2 regions of the Streptomyces sp. NPDC102258 genome follow, and region 1 is predicted to be linked to the other one. Evidence: riboswitches for the same ligand, from Rfam matches in the RefSeq annotation. Region 1 holds a riboswitch; the other holds the start of a gene.
The links. Region 1 has a riboswitch for cobalamin ahead of ACZ6ZT_RS09410 (ribonucleoside-diphosphate reductase subunit alpha). Riboswitches for the same ligand answer to the same signal wherever they lie in the genome.
Positions count from the first base shown of each region.

Region 1 (3,428 bases):
GCTTCTTCGCGCAGCGGGACAAGTACCAGGGCGGGATCGACGCCGGGAAGGTGCTGGCGCCCGCCAAGAACATGGACGAGATGCACACCGTGGTCACCAACGCCACGGTCGACGGCGTCCTGTCGGTGCTGTTCGCCGTGCTGATCCTGATCGTGCTGGCGGACGCGGCCCGGACCTGCCTGCGGGCCGTCTCCGACCCGGGCTCGGTGCGGCTCTCCGAGGTGCCGTGGAGCCAGTCGCGGATCGTCGCCCCGGCCGGGCTGATCGCGACCGCCGAGGAGAAGGCCGAGATGGCCGCGGCCGGCCTCGACAGCGGCGGCGGCCGGGCCGCGGAGCCCGTCCGGTGAGCCGGGTCCGCGGGGCGCTGGCGAAGGCGCGGTACTTCGTACGGGAGTTCTCGGGCGAGGCCGCGTACGACCGTTACGTCGCCCACGCCCGCTCCCACGACCCGCACGCCGAGGTCCTGACCCGCCGGGCCTTCGAACGGGCCCGGACGGACTCCCGCGAGGCCGACCCCCGCGAGGGCTTCCACTGCTGCTGACCCCCCGCCACCCCCGAAGGGCCGCTCCGTGAAACGGGGCGGCCCTTCGTCGTGGTCAGCGCACCCAGTCCTTGAGGACCTCGGTCTGAAGAGTGATGCCGACCGGGTCGGGGAGGGCGATGTCCGTGCCGTACGGAACGATGTGGACGCTCTCGTACCGTCGGCCGTGGGGCTGGCTGTAGACGGAGACCTCGCACTTGGCCCGGTCGATCAGGAGGTAGACGGGAATGCCGGTCTCCGCGTAGGCGCGGGGCTTTTCGACGTGGTCCCGCCGGTGGGTGTCGGCATCCCAGGAGGTCACCTCGACGGCCATCAGGACCGGCTCGGGATCGACCCAGTCACCGTGGCCGACAAAGGCGTCCGGATGCGCCAGGACCGCATCGGGGATGGCCCGCCCGGTCCGGTATTCCTCCGCCTTGATCCCCTGCCCCGGATGCAGGAACAGATCGGGCCGCGACTGCAGGCAGATCTTGAGCAGCCACTGGATGATCCGACCGTGGTCTCCGTCCGGCATGGCTTTGCTCCTGATGACCCCGTCGATGAACTCCAGCCGCGTCCCCTCCCGCTCGCGAGCCGCTATGCGTGCCACGGCCTCGAAGTCCTCGGTCGGCATGTGGGGCCTGTGGGTCATCACGGTCATGCCTCGCTCACCTTCCTCGACGGTGCTGTCTCCGACGATAGCGGAGAGGTACCTCACCGGGACGCGGCGTTGTGGGCCGACACTACATGTGGGGGCTACCGCATCCAGGCGCCCCCACATGTATGCTCAGGGCTGCTGTCGCCGCAGGGGAATCCGGTGCGAATCCGGAACTGTCCCGCAACGGTATGAAGTGCACCCTTTCGTGCTCCGCAAGTCCGAGGACCTGCCGACAGCGCGCCCGGCTCGACCGATCCGGGTGCCGACCACGTCCGGGCCTCGCGGTTGGGCCGGGGGACGCCATGCGGTGGGGTACGCGTACCCGCACGCCCGCATGCGCCCGCCCGTGCTCCGCCCCACCGATGACCGGGCCGAGCGAGGGAGAGCTCCCCCCGTGACCATCGCGCCCGCCGCACCGCGCGCCGAGTCCGACCAGCCCGCAGCCGAAGGCCCCGGGGCCGCGCTGCTGCGCACCCTCACCGAGCTGACGGCCGACCTCCCCGACACCGACCCCGGCCGGGTCGCCGCCGCCGCCCTGCGCGGCCGCAGCTCCGTCGCGGACGAGGCCGAACTGCGCGGGCTGGCCACCGAGGCAGCCGCGGGGCTGATCTCCGAGGACCCGGCGTACTCCCGCCTCGCCGCCCGCCTGCTCACGCTGGCCGTCGCCGACGAGGCCGCGGGCCAGGGGTCCACCTCCTTCGCCGAGTCCGTCGCGGTGGGTCACCGCGAGGGCCTGATCGCCGACCGCACCGCCGAGTTCGTGGCCCTCCACGCCGCCCGGCTCGACGCCCTGGTCGCGCACGCGCTCGCCGAGGGCGCGGACGACCGCTTCGGCTTCTTCGGCCTGCGCACCCTGCACAGCCGCTACCTGCTGCGCCACCCCCTCACCCGTCAGGTGATCGAGACCCCCCAGTACTTCATGCTGCGCGTGGCGTGCGGCCTCGCGGAGAACGACTCGGTCCAGGCCGTCGAGGAAGTCGCCTCCCTCTACCGGCTGATGAGCCGCCTGGACTACCTGCCGTCCTCCCCCACGCTCTTCAACTCCGGCACCCGCCACCCGCAGATGTCCTCCTGCTACCTGCTGGACTCCCCGCTGGACGAGCTGGACTCGATCTACGACCGCTACCACCAGGTCGCGCGCCTGTCCAAGCACGCCGGCGGCATCGGCCTGTCGTACTCCCGCATCCGCGCCCGCGGTTCGCTGATCCGCGGCACCAACGGCCACTCCAACGGCATCGTGCCGTTCCTGAAGACCCTCGACGCCTCCGTCGCCGCCGTGAACCAGGGCGGCCGCCGCAAGGGCGCCGCCGCCGTCTACCTGGAGACCTGGCACGCGGACATCGAGGAGTTCCTGGAGCTCCGCGACAACACCGGCGAGGACCAGCGCCGCACCCACAACCTGAACCTCGCCCACTGGGTGCCGGACGAGTTCATGCGCCGGGTCAACGCCGACGCCGAGTGGTCGCTGTTCTCCCCCGCCGACGTGCCCGAGCTGGTCGACCTGTGGGGCGACGACTTCGACGCCGCCTACCGCAAGGCCGAGGCCGACGGGCTGGCCCGCAAGACCATGCCCGCCCGCGACCTGTACGGCCGGATGATGCGCACCCTCGCGCAGACCGGCCAGGGCTGGATGACCTTCAAGGACGCCTCCAACCGCACGGCGAACCAGACCGCCGAGCCGGGCACGGTCGTCCACTCCTCCAACCTCTGCACCGAGATCATCGAGGTCACCAACGACGGCGAGACGGCCGTCTGCAACCTCGGCTCGGTCAACATGGGCGCCTTCGTCGTGGACGGCGACATCGACTGGGAGCGCCTGGACGAGACCGTCCGCACCGCGGTGACCTTCCTCGACCGCGTCGTGGACATCAACTTCTACCCGACCGAGCAGGCGGGCCGCTCCAACTCCCGCTGGCGGCCGGTGGGCCTGGGCGCGATGGGCCTCCAGGACGTCTTCTTCAAGCTGAAGCTGCCCTTCGACTCCCCCGAGGCGAAGGCCCTGTCCACCAAGCTCTCCGAGCGCATCATGCTGGCCGCGTACGAGGCCTCCTGCGACCTCGCCGAGCGCAGCGGCCCCCTCCCGGCCTGGGAGCAGACCCGCACCGCCCGCGGCGTCCTGCACCCCGACCACTTCGACGTGGAGCTGAACTGGCCCGAGCGCTGGGACGCCCTGCGCGCCCGCGTCGCCACGTCCGGCATGCGCAACTCGCTGCTCCTGGCCATCGCCCCGACGGCGACCATCGCGTCCAT
Region 1 covers NZ_JBVJLO010000004.1:323,517-326,944, forward strand. Annotated here, with positions in the region: gene ACZ6ZT_RS09395 (carbon starvation CstA family protein) at 1-347, shown strand, start outside; gene ACZ6ZT_RS09400 (CstA-like transporter-associated (seleno)protein) at 344-541, shown strand; gene ACZ6ZT_RS09405 (Uma2 family endonuclease) at 597-1,181, opposite strand; cobalamin riboswitch at 1,294-1,426, shown strand; gene ACZ6ZT_RS09410 (ribonucleoside-diphosphate reductase subunit alpha) at 1,573-3,428, shown strand, end outside.

Region 2 (3,428 bases), 250 kb from region 1:
TCGGGACCTTCGGCCCCGGGGAGGGCCGGGATCGTCGGCTAGCGTGCCCGAGGGGGGCCCGTGAGCCCACCGCGCGAAGAGAGGCAGAGCCACCATGGCCACCACCGAGCACCGCGTCCTGCCGTTGCGGCTGGAGGCCGTACCGCTGACCGTCCCGCTGACCGGCACCTTCGTGTACCGCACGGACCGGCCGTACGAGCTGGCCGTCGACTTCCGCGGCGCCGGGACCCACCTCGCCCGCTGGGTGTTCTCGCGCGAGCTGCTCCTCGACGGGCAGACCTGCGGCACCGGCGAGGGCGACATCCAGGTGTGGCCGCTGCGCCGGGGCACCGAACCGCGGGTGTTCCTCGCCTTCAGCAACGGCCGGCACAGCTGCGTGGTCTCCGCCCGCGCCAAGGACGTACGGGAGCTGTGCCGCCGGATGACCGACCTGGTCCCGCGCGGGCAGGAACGGCGCCACTACGACCTGGACGCGGAACTGAGCGCGCTGCTGGCGCACTGAGGGAACCGCCGGGGTCCCCGGCGGTGTCTTCCCGGGTGACAGGCAGTCCCCGTCTCACGAGAATCGGGGGGACTTCATGCGTCACCCGCTCAGCCCGCGCCGCCGCCGGACCGTGGCCCTGGCCACGGGCGCCCTGCTCACCGCCGGACTCGCGCTCAGCGCCCCGGCATCGGCCGCCGCCCCAGCCGTCAGTGCCGCGACCCCGCTCGTCGTGAACGCCCGCTGGGGCGGTCACTGCACGTACGACCGGATCGTCATCGACCTGCAGGGCGCCGCCCCGCCGGTCACCGTCACGCCCGTCTCCGAGCTGGTCTACGACGGGTCCGGCAAGCCCGTCCCGCTGGCGGGCACGTACTTCCTGGAGATCCGCCTGCACCCCGCCGCCGCACACGACGACGCGGGCCACAACGTCTACCAGGGGCCCAAGCTCCAGCAGATCGGGCTCAGCAAGCTCAAGGGCCTCGCCCTGACCGGCGACTACGAGGGGTACGTGACCTTCGGCGCCGCCTTCGACACCCCGCCCGCCTTCACCACCAGCGTCCTCCACTCGCCCGAGCGGTACGTGGTGGACGTCGCCCACCCGGCCACCTGCTGAACCGGCCGCCCGGGCGCCGCCGGCGGACCGCGTCCCTCCGGGGAGCGGGTTTGTTGCCGGTCCGCCCGGGCGACTAGGGTCAACAAGCCTTGGTGTTCGGGAAACCGGTGGGAAACCGGTGCGGCCCTCGCCACTGTGATCGGGAAGTCCGGCTCCACTCCTGCGGGAAGCCACTGGACCCGCGCGGGAGACCGCGGGGGACCGGGAAGGCGGAGCCCGGGCATCATGACCCGTAAGCCAGGAGACCGGCCGGGGCGCGTCGTCCATCCACGAGGTGCTGGAGAGGTCTCCCACACATGCATATAGCCGAGGGGTTCCTGCCCCCCTTGCACGCGGCCGCCTGGGGCGCCGCGTCGGCCCCGTTCGTCGTCCACGGTGTCCGCGCCCTGACCCGCGAGGTGAAGGCCAACCCGGAGAGCACGCTGCTGCTCGGCGCGTCCGGCGCGTTCACCTTCGTCCTGTCCGCGCTCAAGATCCCCTCGGTGACGGGCAGCTGCTCCCACCCGACCGGGACCGGACTCGGGGCCATCCTGTTCCGGCCGCCGATCATGGCGGTCCTGGGCACGATCACCCTGTTGTTCCAGGCGCTGCTGCTCGCGCACGGCGGCCTGACCACGCTCGGCGCGAACGTCTTCTCGATGGCCATCGCCGGCCCCTGGGCCGGGTACGCCGCCTACCGGCTGCTGCGGAAGTCCGGTGCGCCGCTGATGGTGACCGTCTTCGCCGGGGCGTTCGTCGCCGACCTCGTCACCTACTGCGTGACCTCCGTACAGCTCGCGCTCGCCTTCCCGGACCCCTCCAGCGGGTTCCTGGGCTCCCTGGAGAAGTTCGCCGGCATCTTCGCCGTGACCCAGATCCCGCTCGCGGTGAGCGAGGGGCTGCTGACCGTCCTCGTGATGCGGCTGCTGATGCAGTCCAGCCGGTCGGACCTGGTCCGGCTCGGGGTCGCGCGGATGACCGGCACCGCCGGGGCGCGCCGGGAGGCGGCGCTCTGATGGCCCTGACCCGGAACGCGAAGATCAACACCCTGCTGCTGCTCCTGGTGGCGGCGCTCGCCGTGCTCCCGCTCGCGCTGGGGCTCGGCGACGACAAGGAGGAGCCGTTCGCGGGCGCGGACGCGCAGGCGCAGACGGCCATCACGGAACTGGAGCCGGACTACAAGCCCTGGTTCTCCCCGCTGTACGAACCTCCCTCCGGGGAGGTCGAGTCGGCGCTGTTCGCCCTCCAGGCGGCGCTGGGCGCGGGCGTGCTCGCGTACTACTTCGGGATCCGCAAGGGCCGTCGGCAGGGCCTGGCCCTGGCCACGGCCCAGGCCTCGGACCCGGCGGTGGACCCGGTCGCGGGCCCGGGGGCCACGGCCGGCCCGGCGGCCCCCGTCCCCGCCGCGCCGGAGGCCTAGGCGGTGCTGCCGATCGACGTGGCGGCCCACTCCAGCCGTTGGCGCGGCCGGCACCCGCTGGAGAAGGCCCTCCTCGGGCTCGGGCTGACGGTCACCGCCGTCTGCCTGCCGCCCTGGCCCGGCGGACCGCTGGTCGCGGCCGCCGCCCTCGCCGTGCTTTTGGGCCCGGCCGGGGTGGCGGGCCGGCAGCTGTGGCGGGCCTTCCGGGTGCCGCTCGGTTTCTGCGTGACCGGGGCGCTGCCGCTGCTGGTGTCGGTGGGCGGCCCGGCCGGGTTCGTCGCCCTGGCCCCGGACGGGCCCCGGCACGCGGCGGAACTCCTGCTGCGCACCTCGGCGGCCTCCCTCGGCGTGCTGCTGTTCGCCTTCACCACCCCGGTCTCGGACGTACTGCCCCGGCTGGTGCGGGCCGGGGTGCCCGCCCCGGTGGTGGACGTGGCACTCGTCATGTACCGCATCGGCTTCCTGCTGCTCGACTCGATGGCGCGGGTCCGCCGGGCCCAGGCGGCCCGGCTCGGCCAGACGGGCCGGGCGGCGGTGTGGCGTTCGCTGGCCGGGCTCGCCGCGACCACGTTCGTCCGGGCCTTCGACCGCGCCGCCCGGCTCCAGGAGGGGCTGGCCGGGCGCGGTTACGACGGCGCGCTACGGGTCCTCGTCCCCGAGGCGTCGCTGTCCTGGCGGTTCCTCACGGCCTCCGCCGCCCTGCTGGCCGCCCTGGTCGCGGGGACCCTCGTACTGAAGGAGCTGTGCCCGTGAGCGTGGTGGTGGAACTGGCCGGGGCGGGATACGCCTACGAGGACGGCCCGGCCGTGCTGTCCGGGGTGGACTTCGGGATCGAGGAGGGCCGGGCGCTGGTCCTGCTGGGCCGCAACGGCAGCGGCAAGACCACGCTGATGCGGCTGCTCAGCGGCGGGCTGCGGCCCGTCACGGGCACG
Region 2 covers NZ_JBVJLO010000004.1:78,421-81,848, forward strand. Annotated here, with positions in the region: gene ACZ6ZT_RS08320 (SsgA family sporulation/cell division regulator) at 95-502, shown strand; gene ACZ6ZT_RS08325 (AMIN-like domain-containing (lipo)protein) at 579-1,097, shown strand; cobalamin riboswitch at 1,148-1,365, shown strand; gene ACZ6ZT_RS08330 (energy-coupling factor ABC transporter permease) at 1,394-2,092, shown strand; gene ACZ6ZT_RS08335 (energy-coupling factor ABC transporter substrate-binding protein) at 2,098-2,496, shown strand; gene cbiQ (cobalt ECF transporter T component CbiQ) at 2,500-3,249, shown strand; gene ACZ6ZT_RS08345 (energy-coupling factor ABC transporter ATP-binding protein) at 3,240-3,428, shown strand, end outside.
Region 2: linked by a shared signal. The riboswitch ahead of ACZ6ZT_RS08330 (energy-coupling factor ABC transporter permease) and the one ahead of ACZ6ZT_RS09410 (ribonucleoside-diphosphate reductase subunit alpha) in region 1 are both predicted to bind cobalamin.